One region of the Streptomyces sp. URMC 126 genome, then DNA from elsewhere that is predicted to be linked to it. Evidence: riboswitches for the same ligand, from Rfam matches in the RefSeq annotation. Region 1 holds a riboswitch; the other holds the start of a gene.

Evidence for each region. Region 1 has a riboswitch for cobalamin ahead of ACSNOK_RS24115 (FecCD family ABC transporter permease). Riboswitches for the same ligand answer to the same signal wherever they lie in the genome.
Region 2: linked by a shared signal. The riboswitch ahead of ACSNOK_RS28910 (HoxN/HupN/NixA family nickel/cobalt transporter) and the one ahead of ACSNOK_RS24115 (FecCD family ABC transporter permease) in region 1 are both predicted to bind cobalamin.

What each region holds. Positions count from the first base shown of each region.
Region 1 covers NZ_JBPQTX010000232.1:240-10,226, forward strand. Annotated here, with positions in the region: partial or broken gene ACSNOK_RS24080 (hypothetical protein) at 1-688, shown strand, start outside; gene ACSNOK_RS24085 (LmeA family phospholipid-binding protein) at 861-1,565, shown strand; gene ACSNOK_RS24090 (sulfurtransferase) at 2,024-2,866, shown strand; gene ACSNOK_RS24095 (DUF1416 domain-containing protein) at 2,905-3,192, shown strand; gene ACSNOK_RS24100 (DUF3099 domain-containing protein) at 3,393-3,671, shown strand; gene ACSNOK_RS24105 (DsrE family protein) at 3,726-4,091, opposite strand; gene ACSNOK_RS24110 (FABP family protein) at 4,369-4,974, shown strand; cobalamin riboswitch at 4,968-5,106, shown strand; gene ACSNOK_RS24115 (FecCD family ABC transporter permease) at 5,206-6,288, shown strand; gene ACSNOK_RS24120 (ABC transporter ATP-binding protein) at 6,288-7,058, shown strand; gene ACSNOK_RS24125 (ABC transporter substrate-binding protein) at 7,082-8,104, shown strand; gene ACSNOK_RS24130 (Fur family transcriptional regulator) at 8,236-8,688, shown strand; gene ygfZ (CAF17-like 4Fe-4S cluster assembly/insertion protein YgfZ) at 8,741-9,721, shown strand; gene dtd (D-aminoacyl-tRNA deacylase) at 9,868-9,987, opposite strand, start outside.
Region 2 covers NZ_JBPQTX010000353.1:102-6,324, forward strand. Annotated here, with positions in the region: gene ACSNOK_RS28895 (ArsR/SmtB family transcription factor) at 115-1,065, opposite strand; gene ACSNOK_RS28900 (alpha/beta hydrolase family protein) at 1,200-2,468, shown strand; gene ACSNOK_RS28905 (class I SAM-dependent methyltransferase) at 2,546-3,364, opposite strand; gene ACSNOK_RS28910 (HoxN/HupN/NixA family nickel/cobalt transporter) at 3,486-4,604, opposite strand; cobalamin riboswitch at 4,638-4,864, opposite strand; gene ACSNOK_RS28915 (APC family permease) at 5,173-6,223, shown strand, end outside.

The DNA of each region.
Region 1 (9,987 bases):
GCTGCTGACGGCCGTGCTGGCCGCGCTCGTGGCGCTCGCCGCGCCGCTCGGCCAGGCGGCGGTGGCCGTCCCGGTCGTGCTGCTCCAGGCGGTGACCGCGGCGGGCTGGTTCCGGCTCAACGGGATGTGGCCCGCCCGGCAGGGCATCGCGCTGGCGTTCCTGGGCGGTCTGGTCGCCGACGCCGGGCTGCTGGCGGTGGAGGCCGAGCGGGCCCCCACGGTGGTGCTCGGCACGCTCGGCGTCTGGCTGCTGCTGGTGGTCATGCTCCAGCTGCGCAGCCACGCCTCGCCGGACGAGCGGCTGTACGGGCTGACGACGGCCGGCGGTTCGACGGTCCTCGCGGTCCTCGCGGCGGGCCATCTGGCCGCCGACCGGGACGCGGTGGTGGTCGGCGGCATCGCGGTGGCCGTGACGGTCCTGGCCCGGGCACTGCCGCTGCCGTCGGTGGCCTCCCCGGTCGTCGCGCTGCTCGCGGCGGCGGGGGCGGGCGTCCTCGGCGGCCAGCTGACCCACACCGGAGGTTCGGCGGCCCTGCTGGGTCTGGCCGCGGGCGTCTGCGCGCTGGTCGGCCTGCGGGTGGCGAGCTACGACTACCCGTCGCGCTTCGTGCACATGACCGCGGGCGTCGCGCTGCCGCTGGCGCTCGCCGCCCCGGCGGTCTACGTGGTGGGGCGGGCGCTCTTCTGACGCCGTACGGCGACAGGCGGGCCGTGTGCCCCGTCACGTGGGCCGTCCCCGGGAAACCGGGGGCGGCCCTTCGCCGTCTTCATGGTCGTCGGGACCACGTGACCCCGGCGACCGGCTGGGTAGGCTCGCCGGAACGGCAAGGCCCGAACCGACCCTGGGAGAACGTCACCCGATGCGCGCCATACGCACCCTGCTGATCGTCGTCGTGATCCTGGGCGGCCTCTTCGTCGCCGCCGACCGTGTGGCGGTCTGGTACGTGGAGGACGAGGCGGCGGACAAGATACGGAGCAGCCAGAACATGTCGGGCAAGCCCGACGTCTCCATCAAGGGCTTCCCGTTCCTGACCCAGGTCGCGGACTCCAAGCTGGACGAGGTCGAGGTCTCGCTCGACGGCGGCGTGACGGCCGGCACGGGCGACAAGTCGATCCGGGTGAGCGACTTCGACGCGACCCTGCACGGCGTGCGCATTGACAGCAGTTTCAGCTCCGCCGTCGCCGACCGGGCCTCCGGCACCGCCCACATCTCGTACGAGGACCTGAGCCGCATCGCCGGTCAGGGGATCACCGTCGGCTACGGCGGCAAGGACGCGTCCGGCACCAGCCGGGTGAAGGTGACCGGAAGCATCCCGCTGCCGATGGGCGTGGTGAAGCGGAGCGTGGTCTCGACGGTGAGCCTGGTCGGCGACACGCGGGTGCGGGTGCACGCGGAGAAGGTGCCGTCGGATCTGCCGGGGCTGGAGGGGCTGATCCGCAAGAAGACGGACTTCGAGCGGGAGATCACCGGGCTGCCCCGGGGCATCAAGCTGGAGAAGGTCGAGACGAACGAGAAGGGCGTGGAGATCACGCTCGGGGGGACGGGCGTGCGGCTGGCGGGGTGAGGCGCGCCCCGCACCGTCCCCAAGGCGGTACGGCAGGTACGGCCCGCCCGTCGCGGCGCCTAGGGACTGCCCGCCTTCGCCGACTCCCGGGGCAAACCCCCGGACCCCCCGAAAACCGCGCTCCGCGCGCTTGTCCTCAAACGCCGGACGGGCCGGAAAAACAGCTGGTCCGGCACTTGCCTGCCCACATGGTGAGACTATTCGTCTCATATACCGACACGTCGGTGACACCCCTCCCCCGCCCTCCCTACGATCGCACCATGAGGCGACAGGCGGATCTCACCAAGCGGCGGGCAGTCGACCTGTGCCGCGTGGCCGCCATGCTGTGTCGCCGTGCCTGACAGGGGCTCCGTCCCCTCCTCGGCCGGCAGCTCCGGCCCCCCTCCCGCATCACCGCCATGCGCCGGCGCCCGGCGCGCCCTTGGCGTACCTCAGCAACTGCCCCGGAGGAGAACAGCATGAGCCGCAGTGACGTCCTGGTGGACGCCGACTGGGTCCAGGCCCGCATCGACGCAGGCGACCCCAAGACCGTCATCGTCGAGGTCGACGAGGACACCTCGGCCTACGACAAGAACCACATCAAGTCCGCCATCCGGATCGACTGGCGGACGGACCTCCAGGACCCCGTCCGCCGCGACTTCGTCGACCAGGCGGGTTTCGAGAAGCTGCTGTCCGAGAAGGGCATCGCCAACGACGACACGGTCGTCCTCTACGGCGGCAACAACAACTGGTTCGCCGCCTACGCCTACTGGTACTTCAAGCTCTACGGCCACGAGGACGTCCGCCTCCTCGACGGCGGCCGCAAGAAGTGGGAGCTGGACTCGCGCGACCTGGTCGCCGAGGTCCCGCGGCGCCCGCGCACCGAGTACAAGGCCAAGCCGCAGGACACCTCGATCCGCGCCTTCCGGGACGACGTGGTGGCCGCGATCGGCAGCCTGAACCTGGTCGACGTCCGGTCGCCCGACGAGTTCAGCGGCAAGCTGCTCGCCCCCGCCCACCTCCCGCAGGAGCAGTCGCAGCGGCCCGGCCACGTCCCGTCGGCGCGCAACATCCCCTGGTCCAAGGCGGCCAACGACGACGGCACGTTCAAGTCGGACGACGAACTCCGCGCCGTCTACGAGGGCGCGGGCGTGGACCTGACGAAGGACACCATCGCGTACTGCCGGATCGGCGAGCGGTCGGCGCACACCTGGTTCGTCCTGCACGAGCTGCTCGGGCAGACCAACGTCCGCAACTACGACGGCTCCTGGACCGAGTACGGCTCCCTCGTCGGCGTGCCGATCGAGCTCGGCGCCAACTGACCGTCCGACGACAGCACGAACGAGGAAAGGTACGCAGCATGTGTGGAGCCAAGGCCGGCGGCCCCGACGCCTCGACGGCCAAGCAGGGCGAGACCACCATCCAGGGTTCCGTGACCCGTGACGGGGTGCCCGTCGCCGGTTACGTGCGCCTGCTGGACAGCCGCGGCGAGTTCACCGCGGAGGTCCCCACCTCCGCGACCGGGCAGTTCCGCTTCTACGCGGCCGAGGGCACCTGGACGGTGCGCGCGCTCGTCCCGGGCGCGACCGCCGACCGTACGGTCGTCGCCCAGCCGGGCGGGCTGGCGGAGGTGGCGATCGCCGTATAAGGCGGCGTACACCGCATGAGGCGGCACACGTCTTGAAGGACGCCGCCCACTGAGCACGGCGCCTCGCGCGCCGGACCGGCCGGAGGGCCGCACCCCGGGGTTTGGACGCCCTGATGGCGGGGTGCGGCCCTCCGGCGCGCCCTCCGCGGCGCGCCACGGGCGCGCTGTACGGCGACCGGGCCCCGCCGTACCGTTGAAGCATGTACGCGCGGCGGCGTCACCTGTACTTCGCCATGATGGGCACGTGCGTCGGGATGTTCGTCCTGGCCTGGGCCGTCGTCCGGCTGTGGTCCGTGCCCGCCGCCATCGGCATGTGCCTGTTCGCGATGGTGATCCCCCCGGTGGCGGCCATCGTGGCCAACCGCCGGGGTCCGGACGACCGCTGGTGGGACGAGGAGACGGGCGACCCCGAGTCCGACCGCTGGTGGAACGAGCTGGACGACCGGCGCGGGCGGGACGACCAGCGGGACGGCCCGTAGAGCGATCCCAGAGCGGCCCCAGATCGGTCCTGGAGCGGCCGCTGAGGCGAGCGGTCAGTAGACCAGCGCCTGCACCCCGTCCGCCATGGCCTCGCCGACGAAGACCTGGGCCCCCGCGATGCGCGCGCCCTCGATCAGGTCCTTCTCCTCGATGTCCCGCCGCGCCGCGCACTGCGTACAGACGGTGATCATGCCGCCGCCCGCCCGGATGCCGTCGATCAGCTCCGGCAGCGGCGCCGCGTGCGGCAGTTCGAACTCCGCCGCCCGGCCCGGCAGGGCGAACCAGGACGACTCCCCCGTCAGCCACAGCGAGACCTCGACGCCGCTCGCGACGGCGACGGCCGCCACCGTGAACGCCTGCGAGCACCGCTCGGGCGCGTCCGCGCCCGCCGTCACCTTGATCACGAGCTTCTTCCGCATGGGATCACTCTAGGCCGGACGCCCGTACCGGGGGCCCTCCGCGGCCCGTCCCACCTCACACCGCCGATCCGGAGCGGGCCGACTAGACTCGTCGCAGGTCCGTAACCCCTCACTCCGACCGAGGAGCGCGCTCGTGCTTGAGGCAGTCTTCACCACCCTGCTGGTCCTGGTCGCCGTCGGCGTTCTCGCGTTCGCCGGGCTGACCTGGAAGAAGCTGTACCAGGGCCAGCGCTGACCCCTCCTTGTTCGCCCCCTACAGATCGTCTGAGCTGATCCCATGATCGAGATTCCCTCCGACCTCCACCGGGACCTCGTGCCCCTCGTCTTCCTCCTCGGCAAGTGGGAGGGGGCGGGCGTCGCCGACTTCCCGGGCTCCGAGAAGTGCAACTTCGGGCAGGAAGTCACCTTCACCCACGACGGCCGGGACTTCCTGGAGTACGTCTCGCACAGCTGGGTGCTCGACGCCGAGGGGAACAAGGTCCGCCCGCTGGAGACCGAGAGCGGCTACTGGCGGATCGACAAGGACCGCAAGGTCGAGGTCGTCATGATCCGCGACCAGGGCGTCGTCGAGGTCTGGTACGGCGAGCTCGCCGACAAGAAGCCGCAGATCGACATCGTCACGGACGCGGTCGCACGGACCGCCGCGTCCGGCCCGTACTCGGGCGGCAAGCGCCTCTACGGGTACGTCAAGGGCGACCTGATGTGGGTCGGCGAGAAGGCCACCCCCGAGGTGCCGCTGCGGCCGTACATGTCCGCGCAGCTGAAGAAGACCGCCGACGTGGCCGCTCTGGAGGAGTGGGCGCGGAACCTGCCGGACGACCTGCCGGACGGCGTCTCCTTCTTCCGCCCGGACGGCACCCCGTACAACCCCGAGCAGCCGTAACCCCCGGCTGTCGTACAAGTCGCACGAAGCGCCCCGCGGGGGAAGTCCGGTCGAAATCCGGCGCTGACCCGCAACGGTAGGCGGAACACCCGTTCCGCGAGCCCGATCACCCGCGGCGGCGTCAGCTCCTGACAACTCGCCGTGGACTGCGAGGGGAGGCCCCCCGCAGCGCGGCGGGGCTCCTTACGGGCACGCGTGCCCGGGCCCACGGCCCGAGCCGAAGGCGTCCCCTTGGCCGTCACCGCCCAGGCCCCACCCGGCACCACCGCACCGGCACGGCGGATCCCGCTGCCACCCCTGCTCGCCGGGCTGACCGTGGCCCTCCTCGGCTCCCTCCTCTGCTGCGTCGCCCTGGGCTCCTCCGGCATCGGCTGGGGGCGCGTGCTGCGCTATCTGGGCGCCGGGCTGACCGGCGGCCGGATCGGGGCGGACGAGATCTCCGCCTACACCATCGTCTGGGAGCTGCGCTTCCCGCGCGCCCTGCTGGCGGCCGTGGTCGGCGCCGGTCTCGCCGCCGTCGGCGTGGCCACCCAGGCGCTGGTCCGCAACGCCCTCGCCGACCCGTTCGTGCTCGGCATCTCCTCCGGCGCCGCCGTCGGCGCCAACGCGGTGCTCCTCTTCGGCGTGCTCGGCTCGCTCGGCGTATGGGCGCTGTCCAGCGCGGCGTTCCTCGCCGCGCTCGCCTCGATGGCCCTGGTCTACGCGGCGGCCCGCAGTACCGGGCACGGGCTGACCCCCCTGCGGCTGGTGCTGGTGGGGACCGCGATGTACTACGGCTTCTCCGCGATCACCACTCTGATGGTCTTCAGCGCGGACCGGGGCGACGCCGCCCGCTCGGCGATGATGTGGCTGCTCGGCAGCCTCGGCGGGGCGAGCTGGCAGTCCGTGCCGATCGCCGCCGGTGCCGTGCTGCTGGGCCTGGGCTACCTGCTGTGGTCGGCGCGCGGCCTGAACGTCCTGGCCATGGGCGACGAGACGTCGTCCGCGCTCGGCGTCGACCCCGAGCGGCGGCGCCGGGTGCTGTTCGTCGTGGTGGCGGCCGTCACCGGTGCCGTCGTCGCCGTCAGCGGCGCCATCGGCTTCGTCGGGCTGATGGTCCCGCACGCCACCCGGATGCTGGTCGGCGCCGACCACCGCCGCGTCCTCGCCGTCGCGCCGCTGCTGGGCGCCGTGCTGCTGGTGTGGGTGGACGTCGTCTCGCGGCTGCTGCTCGCGCCCGTCGAACTGCCCGTCGGCGTGATCACCGCGCTGATCGGCGTGCCCTGCTTCATCCTGCTGATGCGCCGGCGCGGCTACACCTTCGGAGGGGCCTGATGCGGGTCGACATCGAGGACCTGTCGGTCGAGGTGGCCGGCGCCCGGCTGGTCCGGGACGTGGAACTGCGGGCCGAGAGCGGCCAGTTCGTCGGCGTCGTCGGCCCCAACGGCAGCGGGAAGTCGACGCTGCTGCGGTGCGTGTACCGGGCGCTGCGGCCGACGTACGGCCGGGTGCTGCTGGACGGCGACGACCTGCACGGGCTCACCGCCCGCGAGGGCGCCCGGCGGCTGGCGGCGCTGCCGCAGGAGTCGGGCGGCGAGTTCGACTTCACGGTCGCCGAAGTCGTCGCGATGGGCCGTATGCCGCACCAGCGGGCGGCCGGCCGCACCTCCCGCGAGGACACCGACGTCTGCGCGGCGGCCCTGGAGCGGGTCGGCGCCGGGCACCTCGCGGAACGCGGCTTCCTGACCCTCTCCGGCGGCGAGAAGCAGCGCGTGCTGATCGCGCGCGCCCTGGCCCAGCAGCCGAGGGTGCTCGTCCTGGACGAGCCGACCAACCACCTGGACATCAGCCAGCAGCTCGAAGTCCTCGCCCTGGTACGGGAGTCCGGTCTCACCGTGCTCGCCGCGCTGCACGACCTCAACCTCGCCGCGACCCACTGCGACGTCCTGTACGTCGTCCACGGCGGCCGGCTCGTCGCCTCCGGACCGCCGGACGAGGTGCTGACCGCCGGTCTCCTCGCCGACGTCTTCGGCGTACGGGCGCACCGGGTGCCCCACCCGGTGTCCGGCGTCCCGCAACTCCTCTTCGACCGCCTGCCCCGGTGACCCCCTTCCCCAGGAGCCCCGTCATGCGCACCGCCCGTGCCCTCGTCTGTCTGGCCACCGCCCTCGCCCTGGCGGGCTGCGGCGCCCAGGTGGACGACGAGAAGTCCGACGACGCGAAGAAGTCCTCGGCGTCCGGCCATTACCCCGTCACCATCGAGAACTGCGGGGTGAAGACGGTGTACGACAAGGCGCCGCGGCGGGTGGTGACCAACGACGTGGGCATCGCGGAGATCATGTTCGCGCTCGGCCTAGAGGACCACATGGCCGGCTACGTGGCACCCGCCTACAAGACGAGCCACTCGGAAGACGTCCCCTGGAAGGACGGCTACGACAAGGTCAAGCGGCTGTCCACGAAGCAGATCAACAAGGAGATGGTCCTCGACGCCAAGGCCGACCTCGTCTTCGCCGGCTGGAACTACGGCTTCGGCGAGGGCGACGGCTTCACGCCCGCCGCGCTGAAGAAGCTGGGCATCGGCTCGTACGTGCTCACCGAGTCCTGCCGGAGCGGCAGCGGCAAGGAGCGGGGCGTGATGCCGCCGCTGGAGGCGCTCTACACCGATCTCACCACCCTGGGGAAGATCTTCGACGTGGAGGACCGGGCGGCGAAGCTCGTCGCCGGGTTCAAGAAGAAGGTCGCCGACGCCCAGGCCACGATCCCCGCCGACGGCAAGCGGCCCAAGGTCTTCCTCTACGACGACGGCCGCGACAAGCCGGTGACGGCGGGCGCCTTCGCCGGGCCGCACGACATCATCACCAAGGCCGGCGGCGACCATGTGATGAGCGACCTGAAGGACACCTGGACGACGGTCGGCTGGGAGACGGTGGTGGACCGGCGGCCCGACGTCATCGTCATCAACAACTACGGCGACGTCGGCGCCGAGGAGAAGCGGAAGTTCCTGCTCTCCTACCCGCCGCTGGCCGACGTCCCGGCCGTGAAGAACAAGCGGATCTTCGTCCTGGACTATGTGGACCTCGTGGAGAGCCCGCGCAACCCGGAGGCGATCGCGGCCCTGGCCCGCTACCTCAAGGAGGTCCGCGAGGGCTGACCCAAGGAGATTCGCGAGAGCTGATCCAAGGGGATCCGCGAAGGTGGTCGGGGGAGCCCCGGGCAGGCGGCCGGGACCCGGGAGCCGCCCGAGGGGGGCCGGGAAGGGCCGGCCCCGCCTAGACTGGAGAGGTGGTGGACACCGACTGGCAGAGCGATCTCCGTAAGCGCGGCTACCGGCTGACGCCGCAGCGCCAGCTGGTGCTGGAGGCGGTCGACCGGCTGGAGCACGCGACGCCGGACGACATCCTCACCGAGGTCCGCAAGACGGCCGGCGGCGTCAACATCTCCACCGTCTACCGGACGCTGGAGCTCCTGGAGGAGCTCGGCCTGGTCAGCCACGCCCACCTCGGCCACGGCGCCCCCACGTACCATCTCGCGGACCGGCACGACCACATACACCTGGTCTGCCGGGACTGCACCGGGGTGATCGAGGCGGACCTGTCGGTGGCCGCCGGCTTCACCGAGAAGCTGCGAGCGGAGTTCGGTTTCGACACCGACATGAAGCATTTCGCGATCTTCGGCCGGTGCGGCTCCTGCTCGTCCGGGAAGGCCGCCGCGGGGAAGACCCCGGCCGGGTCGTAGGCCGGGCCGTACGGGGCATCCGGCCCCGCCGCGCGAGTCGTAGGCTGGGCGCATGCTGCGTCAATCCAAGAGCCCTCTGCTGTCGCTGCCCGGCGCCGTCCCCGCCGAGGGCCCGGACGAAGGCGTCGCCGCGCACTACGGCGACCCGTTCCGCGAGCAGCGCGCGCTCGCCGACGGGTCCGGCTTCGTCGACCTCTCCCACCGCGGCGTGGTCACGGTCTCCGGCGACGACCGGCTCGGCTGGCTGCACCTGCTGCTCACCCAGCACGTCAGCGAGCTGCCGCCCGGGCAGGCCACCGAGGCGCTGGTCCTCACCGCGAACGGCCACATCGAGCACGCCCTCTCCCTCGTCGACGACGGCACGACCGTCTGGGCGCACGTGGAACCCGGCACCCAGGAGGCGCTGATCGCCTACCTGGAGAGCATGAAGTTCTTCTACCGGGTCGAGGTCGCCGACCGCACCGACGAGATCGCCGTCGTCCACCTGCCCGCCGGCTCGATCGCCGAGGTCCCCGACGGCGTCGTCGTCCGCGAGACCCCGCACGGGCGCGACCTGTTCCTGCCGCGCGAGCGGCTGGAGGAGTTCGCGGCCGGCCACGGGCCGGCGGCGGGCGTCCTCGCCCTGGAGGCCCTGCGCGTCGAGGCGCACCGGCCGCGGCTGGGGCTGGAGACGGACCACCGGACGATCCCGCATGAGCTCGGACTCATCGGCACCGCCGTGCATCTCCAGAAGGGGTGCTACCGGGGCCAGGAGACCGTCGCTCGCGTCCAGAACCTGGGCAAGCCGCCGCGTCGGCTCGTCTTCCTCCACCTGGACGGGAGCGAGGTGCACCTGCCGGGGCACGGTGCCCCGGTGCGGCTCGCCTCGGACGGGCCCGACGGGCGGCAGCTCGGGTTCGTGACGACTGCCGTGCGCCATCACGAGCTGGGGCCGATCGCGCTGGCGCTCGTGAAGCGGAATGTTCCCGTGGACGCGGCGCTGATCGTGGGAGAGGGGACGGCGGCGGCGCAGGAGGTCGTGGTCGAGCCGTAGGGGGGGGTGCCCCGGTCCCGCCCTTTCACCGTTTCTCGGGGGGGCGAGCCCCCGCACCCCCTGAAACCGCGCTCCGCGCGGTTGCCCTCAAACGCCGGACAGGCTGAATGGGGCGCCCGGCCCGGCGGGGTCGGGGCCCCTCCCCCTCACACCTCCAACAGCACCGTGAACGGCCCGTCGTTCGTCAACGACACCTTCATGTCGGCTCCGAACACGCCCGTCTCCACCCGGGCCCCCAACTCCCGCAGCCGCGCCACGACCTCGTC
Region 2 (6,223 bases), on a different contig from region 1:
GTCCGGGCGTGCCGCCCGGCCGTGTGTCCGCTGTTCCCGTGGTCCCCGGAGGCCCGGCGAGTCCACGCGCTAGCGGTCGGGCGCTTCGCGGCCTTGCCGTACGCGGCGCCCGGCTCACCGCCGTACCAGCAGGTCCCCCAGCGCCGTCCGGCGGTGAAGCACCGATCGGCCGCGGCGGGTCGAGGTGACGAGGCCCGCGCCGCGTAGGGCGGTGGCGTGGGCGGAGGCGGTGGCGTTGCTGACGCCCAGCCGGCGGGCGAGGCCGGTGGTGGTGTGTTCGTGGGCCAGCAGGAGCAGGACGTCCAGGCGGGTCCGGCCCAGCACGGCGGAGAGCGGCTCGGCCGGGCCCTCGGCCCCGGCCGGGTCGAGGGGCAGGCCGGGACCGGCCGGGTAGGTGATGCCGAGCGGGCCGTGGGGGAGGTCGGCGACGAGCGGGTGGCCCGTCCAGTGGAAGGTGGGCAGGAGCAGCAGACCGCGCCCGGCCGGGCGGAGGTCCCGGTCGGTGGAAGCCGGCAGCTCCCAGACCGTGCCGCGCAGCCGGCCGCCGGGGACGAGGGCCGCGAGCGCCGCGCCGGTGCCGTGTTCGGCGGCGGTGACCGCGTGGCGGGTGAACTCGGCCCGGTGCAGGTCCTGGACCAGGGGCCAGACCGGGGCGAGGACGGTGTCGAACGCCGCCCGCTGGGCTCGGCGCAGAAGCCGCCAGGCGGCGGGGTCGTCCTCGTGCAGCCGGTGGACCCAGGGGGCCGGCGGCCGTCCGCCGTGGACGCGTTCCAGCTCCGGGCGGACGAGACTTGGGGCGGCCCGGACGGCGTCCAGCCCGTCCGCGAGGGTGTCGTGGAAGACGTCGAGGAAGCGGGGCGCCACCCCGAGGGGGACGAGGTCCGCGAGCGGTTCCGCCGCGGGCGGCAGGGCGCGGAGCAGCCGGTTCCGCCACCGGCCGAACAGCAGCGCGTCGCGGGGGTGGACGAGCATGCTCAGGGCCGCGTTGAGCTCCTGGAGCGGCGCCGGCCGGGGCGCGAACCGCACCCGGGCGAGGTCGTCCGCCGTCAAGTGGACGCGGAGCACCGCGTTCCCCCTCCCCCCACGCCAGCCTTTCGGTCTCGGCCTGAACGTTCGTCCGGACCGCCCGTCGACGGCGAGCATGCCTGCCGTGCCCCTCATCCGTACACGCGGGGGCCGTTCGACGAAGGGAACGCATCATGCCGTATACGAGCCGGGCCGTGGGCAGACGGTCCGTCATCGCCTCCGCCACGTCGGCGGGTCTGCTGCTCGCCGTGGGCGCGGCCGCACCGGCGCGGGCCGCCGGGGGCCGGCCGCTCGTCCCGGTGCTGCCGGCTCCGACCGGTCCGCACCGGGTCGGGGCGACCGTGCTGTACCTGGTCGACCGGTCCCGGCCCGACCCGCTGACACCGGCCGTCCCGGTCCGGGAGGTGATGGTCACGGTGTTCTACCCGGCCGGGCCGGTCCGGGGCCTCCCCCGGGCGCGGCATATGACGCCCGGCGCGGTCGTGCTCTTCCGGGAGATCGACGTCCGGGTGCACCGCCTGCCGGAGGCGGGTGTCGACTGGGCGGCCACGCGCGGCCACGCGTACGTCGACGCGCCCGCGCTCGCCGGGCGCCGGCCGGTGTTGCTGTACAGCCCAGGCGGCGGCGACCCGCGCACCATGGGCACCGGGCTCGCGGAGGATCTGGCGAGCCACGGGTACGTGGTGGCCGCCGTCGATCATCCGGGGGACGCCGGCGAGGTGGAGTTCCCGGTCGGGATGCCCGGACGGGAGCGGGTGCGGCCGACGGTCCTCACCGGGGAGCCGGGGCCGGACCTCTTCTCCGTCCTGGTCGAGACCCGGATCGCGGACCTCCGGTTCGTTCTGGACCGGCTGGCGGACCCGGCCACCGGCCGGTCGCTGCCCCCGGGGCTCGGCGCGGCCCTGGACCCGGGGCAAGTGGGCGTCTACGGGCACTCTCTCGGCGGGACGGCGGTGACCGAGGCGATGCGCCGGGACCGGCGGATCCGCGCGGCGGCGAACCTGGAGGGGTACCTCGACCACCCGCCGGGCGCCGACGGCCGTCCCGGGGAGCTGTTCCCGGTGGCGCGGGAGGGGGTGGACCGGCCGCTGCTGCTGGCCGGGACGGACGGGTTCCACAACGAGCGGTTCGAGCGGTCGTGGCCGGCCGTGACGGCACGCTCCGGCGGGCGGGTCGTGCGTCGTCGGCTGTCCCGTGCGGGGCACTGGGTGTTCACGGATTACGCGGCGTTGGCGCCGCGGTTCCAGGCGGAGGGGTTGATGTCGGCTCGGGATCGTGACGCGCTCGTCGGGCCGGGTGGGGCGGGGTGGTCGGTTCCCGTGGTGCGGGGGCTGGTGCGTTCGTTCTTCCACCGGGCCGGCGGGCTCGCCCCGGCCCCTCTCCCGGAGGGGGCACCCCCGTTTCACCGTTTCTCGCCGGGGCCGCGCCCCGGCACCCCCTGAGACCGCGCCGCCGCGCGCCGTCGGAACACGGCGGAACGGGGGTGCCCCCTCCGGGAGAGGGCCAGGGGCGTTCCCCCTCAGAACTCGAACCGCGCCAGCCGGAACACGTCCCGCAACCCGGGCACGCGGCTCGTCAGACCCGCCTCCGCGCGGGCCAGCGGCCCGATGTGGCGGACGTCGGGCAGGTCGCAGCCGCGGACGACGTCGAGACAGGTCAGCCCCGGGTGCAGGCGTTCCAGCGCGTGGAGGTCGTCGATGCCCCAGCGCACCGTCGCGCCGGTCCTGCGGAAGAGGGGCACCAGCCGTTGCAGACGGACGCCCAGGCCGCTGAGGCAGTCGAACAGGATCTGTCCGCGCGGGAAATGGCCGGCGATCCGCCGGATCAGCTGCTCCCCCTCGGCCGGCCGCAGGTACGGGGCGAGTCCTTCGAAGACGGCCACCACGGGCCGGTCGGCGGGCAGTTCCTCCAGCCAGCCGCCGGCGGTCACGGAGGTCGCGAGGGTGCGGTAGTCGCCGCCGGGCGACGGGAGGACACGGTTCCGGAGGGCGACGACCTCGGGGAGGTCGACGTCGATCCACCGGGTCTCCGGGAACCGGGCGAGGCGGTGCGCCCGGGTGTCGAGCCCGCAGGCCAGGTGGAGGACGGTGGCGCGGGGGCGACGGGCCAGGTAGGCGGCCGTCCAGTCGTCCAGGCAGCGGGCGCGCAGGGCGACGCCCGCCACGTTCACGGACGTCATGCCGGTCCTGCCGAAGTCGTAGTCGAGGCGTCGGACGGTCTGGAGGGCCGTGCGGTCGCGCAGGAGGGAGCGTCGGGAGCGGCTGTCGAGGGCGCGGGCGTGGAGGGTGGCGAGGAGGGTCTCCGGGACACCGGTGAGGGTGATCTTCTCGCGGTCCATGGGGCTCCTGACCGAAGGCGGATGCACTCCCCTTCACGGTAGACCCGCGGGGCGCCGCCCGTCCCGGTGTCGGCCCAAGCCGTGGGGGGACGGGCGGTGTCCGCGGACCGTCGGGGTCCGGTCAGCCCTCCGTCGCCGGGGCCGACGCGCCGCGCGCCGCCCAGCGCTGCTCGACCTTGGCGAAGCGCCAGTAGGCGAGGGCGGCGGCCCAGACCACCACGAACAGGCCGACGATGACGAAGCCGACGTTGTCGAGGTTCAGTCCGGCGATCCAGCCGGTGACCGCGTCGTCCAGCTCCAGCTTCTCGTGCAGCACGCCGACCAGTTCGATGGTGCCGATGAGGAAGGCGACGGCGATCGACAGGCCGGTGATGGTGAGGTTGTAGTAGACCTTGCGCACCGGGTTGGAGAACGCCCACTGGTAGGCGAAGTTCATGAACGTGCCGTCGAGGGTGTCGAAGAGGCTCATGCCGGCGGCGAACAGCAGCGGCAGGCAGAGGATCGCGTACCAGGGCAGTCCGGCGGCGGCGCCGCTGCCGGCCATGACCATCAGGGTGACCTCGGTGGCGGTGTCGAAGCCCAGGCCGAAGAGGAAGCCCAGCGGGTACATCTGGCCGGGGCGGCTGATCGAGCGGGTGAAGCGGCCGAGGATCCGGTTCATGAAGCCGCGCGAGTCGAGGTGCTGCTCCAGCTCGGCCTCGTCGTAGCGGCCCTCGCGCATCGAGCGGAAGATGCGCAGGATGCCCGCGAGGGCGACGAGGTTGAGGGCGGCGATGAGGTAGAGGAAGCCGCCCGAGACGGTGGTGCCGACGATGCCGAGCGTCTGGTGGGCGGACGAGTCCTCGTCCATCAGCGTGCTCGCCATATGCGTGCCGCCGGCGACCAGGGCGGCCATGGCGATGACGACGCTGGAGTGGCCGAGGGCGAACCAGAAGCCGACGGAGACCGGGCGCTTGCCGTCGGCCATCAGCTTGCGGGTGGTGTTGTCGATGGCGGCGATGTGGTCGGCGTCGAAGGCGTGCCGCATGCCGAGGGTGTAGGCGGTGACGCCGAGGCCGACGCCGTAGACCTTGGAGCCCACTTCGTAGTGGCTCGGGACGACCAGCAGGAAGAGCACGCCGAAGGCGACGACGTGCAGGGCGGCTATGACGGCGAGCAGGCCGGCGGTCCGCACCGTGTCCTGGCGGCGCCAGCGGAAGGCGGCGGACGGCCCGGCGGGCGCGTCGGTGGGCAGGGTCATCTTGGGGTTCACGCTCCAGCACCTCGTGGATCGGTTCACTGAGATGCCGTGGCCGGTCTCCTGGCTGACGGGTTCGTTCGCGCCCGCCCCCGCCTTCCCGGCAGCCGGCTGCGGCCAGTGGCTCCACGCGCCCGGCGGGCCGCGTGGAACGGGACGGTCACTCCCCGATCACAGTGGCGAGGGCCGCTCCGGAATCGGACTCCTCCCGGGGGGAGGGTCCTGCACCGGTCTTCCCGAACACCACGGCCGGGTCACTGTAACGCCCCTGCCAGTGCGGATACACCGAGAGTGGCGATTGTCATGTCCTGCCTCAGGGGGCGCTCCGGTCGCGCTACCGGCTTCCGTTCCACCGTGCGCTCCGGCCGCGTGCGCCCCGGGTCTTGACGCGGTGCGGAGCGCCCGGCCAGAGTCACCCATCACCCCGTCCGGCTCATGGTCCCCAACTCCCGTGCGCTGTTCGGGCGATGCCCGTGTCACGGTCCGTGCCGGCCTCGTGCGGGGTGATGGACGCGCCGGGCGGGCCGGTGCTACGAGTGCGGGTAACGCGCCAACGGGAAGGGCGGTCGCCATGGGAGTGAAAGCCGACGCACCGGACGGCCGGGACGGATTCGTCCGCCGCGTCGGGCCGTTCCAGGCCACCGCCATCAACATGAGCCAGATGTGCGGGATCGGCCCGTTCGTCACGATTCCGCTCATGGTCGCGGCCTTCGGCGGCCCGCAGGCCGTCATCGGCTTCCTGGCGGGGGCGCTGCTCGCCCTCGCGGACGGTCTGGTCTGGGCCGAGCTGGGCGCGTCCCTGCCGGGGGCGGGCGGCAGTTACGTCTACCTGCGGCAGGCGTTCCAGTACCGGACGGGCCGGCTGATGCCGTTCCTGTTCGTCTGGACGGCCATGCTCTACGTGCCGCTGGCCATGGCGAGCGGCGTGATGGGCTTCGTCCAGTACCTGGGCTACCTGTGGCCGGGCATGACCCCGACGCAGGGCGACCTGACCGGGCTGGCGCTCATCGTGGTGGTCGTGGCGCTGCTGTGGGGTCGGGTGGAGAACATGGCCCGGATCACGGCGGTCCTCTGGTGCGTGATGATCGCGGCGGTGGTGCTGGTGATCACCGCCGCGTTCACCCACTTCAGCGCGGACCGGGCGTTCACCTACCCGTCCCACGCCTTCGAGCTGACGAGCCATCACTTCTGGATCGGCTTCGCGGCGGGGCTGACCATCGGCATCTACGACTACGGCGGTTACTGGACGACCGCCTACATGGGCGCCGAGATCAAGGACCCGGGGCGCACCATTCCGCGCTCCATCATCTTCTCCATCCTCGGCATCATGGGCATCTATCTGCTGCTCCAGATCGGCACCCTGGGCGTCGTGGACTGGCGGGACATGCTCGACGCGGACAACGTCGCCTCGTCGTCCGTGGCCTCCGCCGTGCTGGAACGCACCTGGGGGCGGGGGGCCGCCGACGCCGTCACGGTGCTGGTGCTGATCACCGCCGTGGCATCGGTCTTCACCGGCCTCCTGGGCGCCTCCCGCATCCCCTACAACGCGGCGCGGGAGAAGGTGTTCTTCCGCGCCTTCGGCACCCTGCACCCGCGCCACCGCTTCCCCGTCCTCGGCCTGC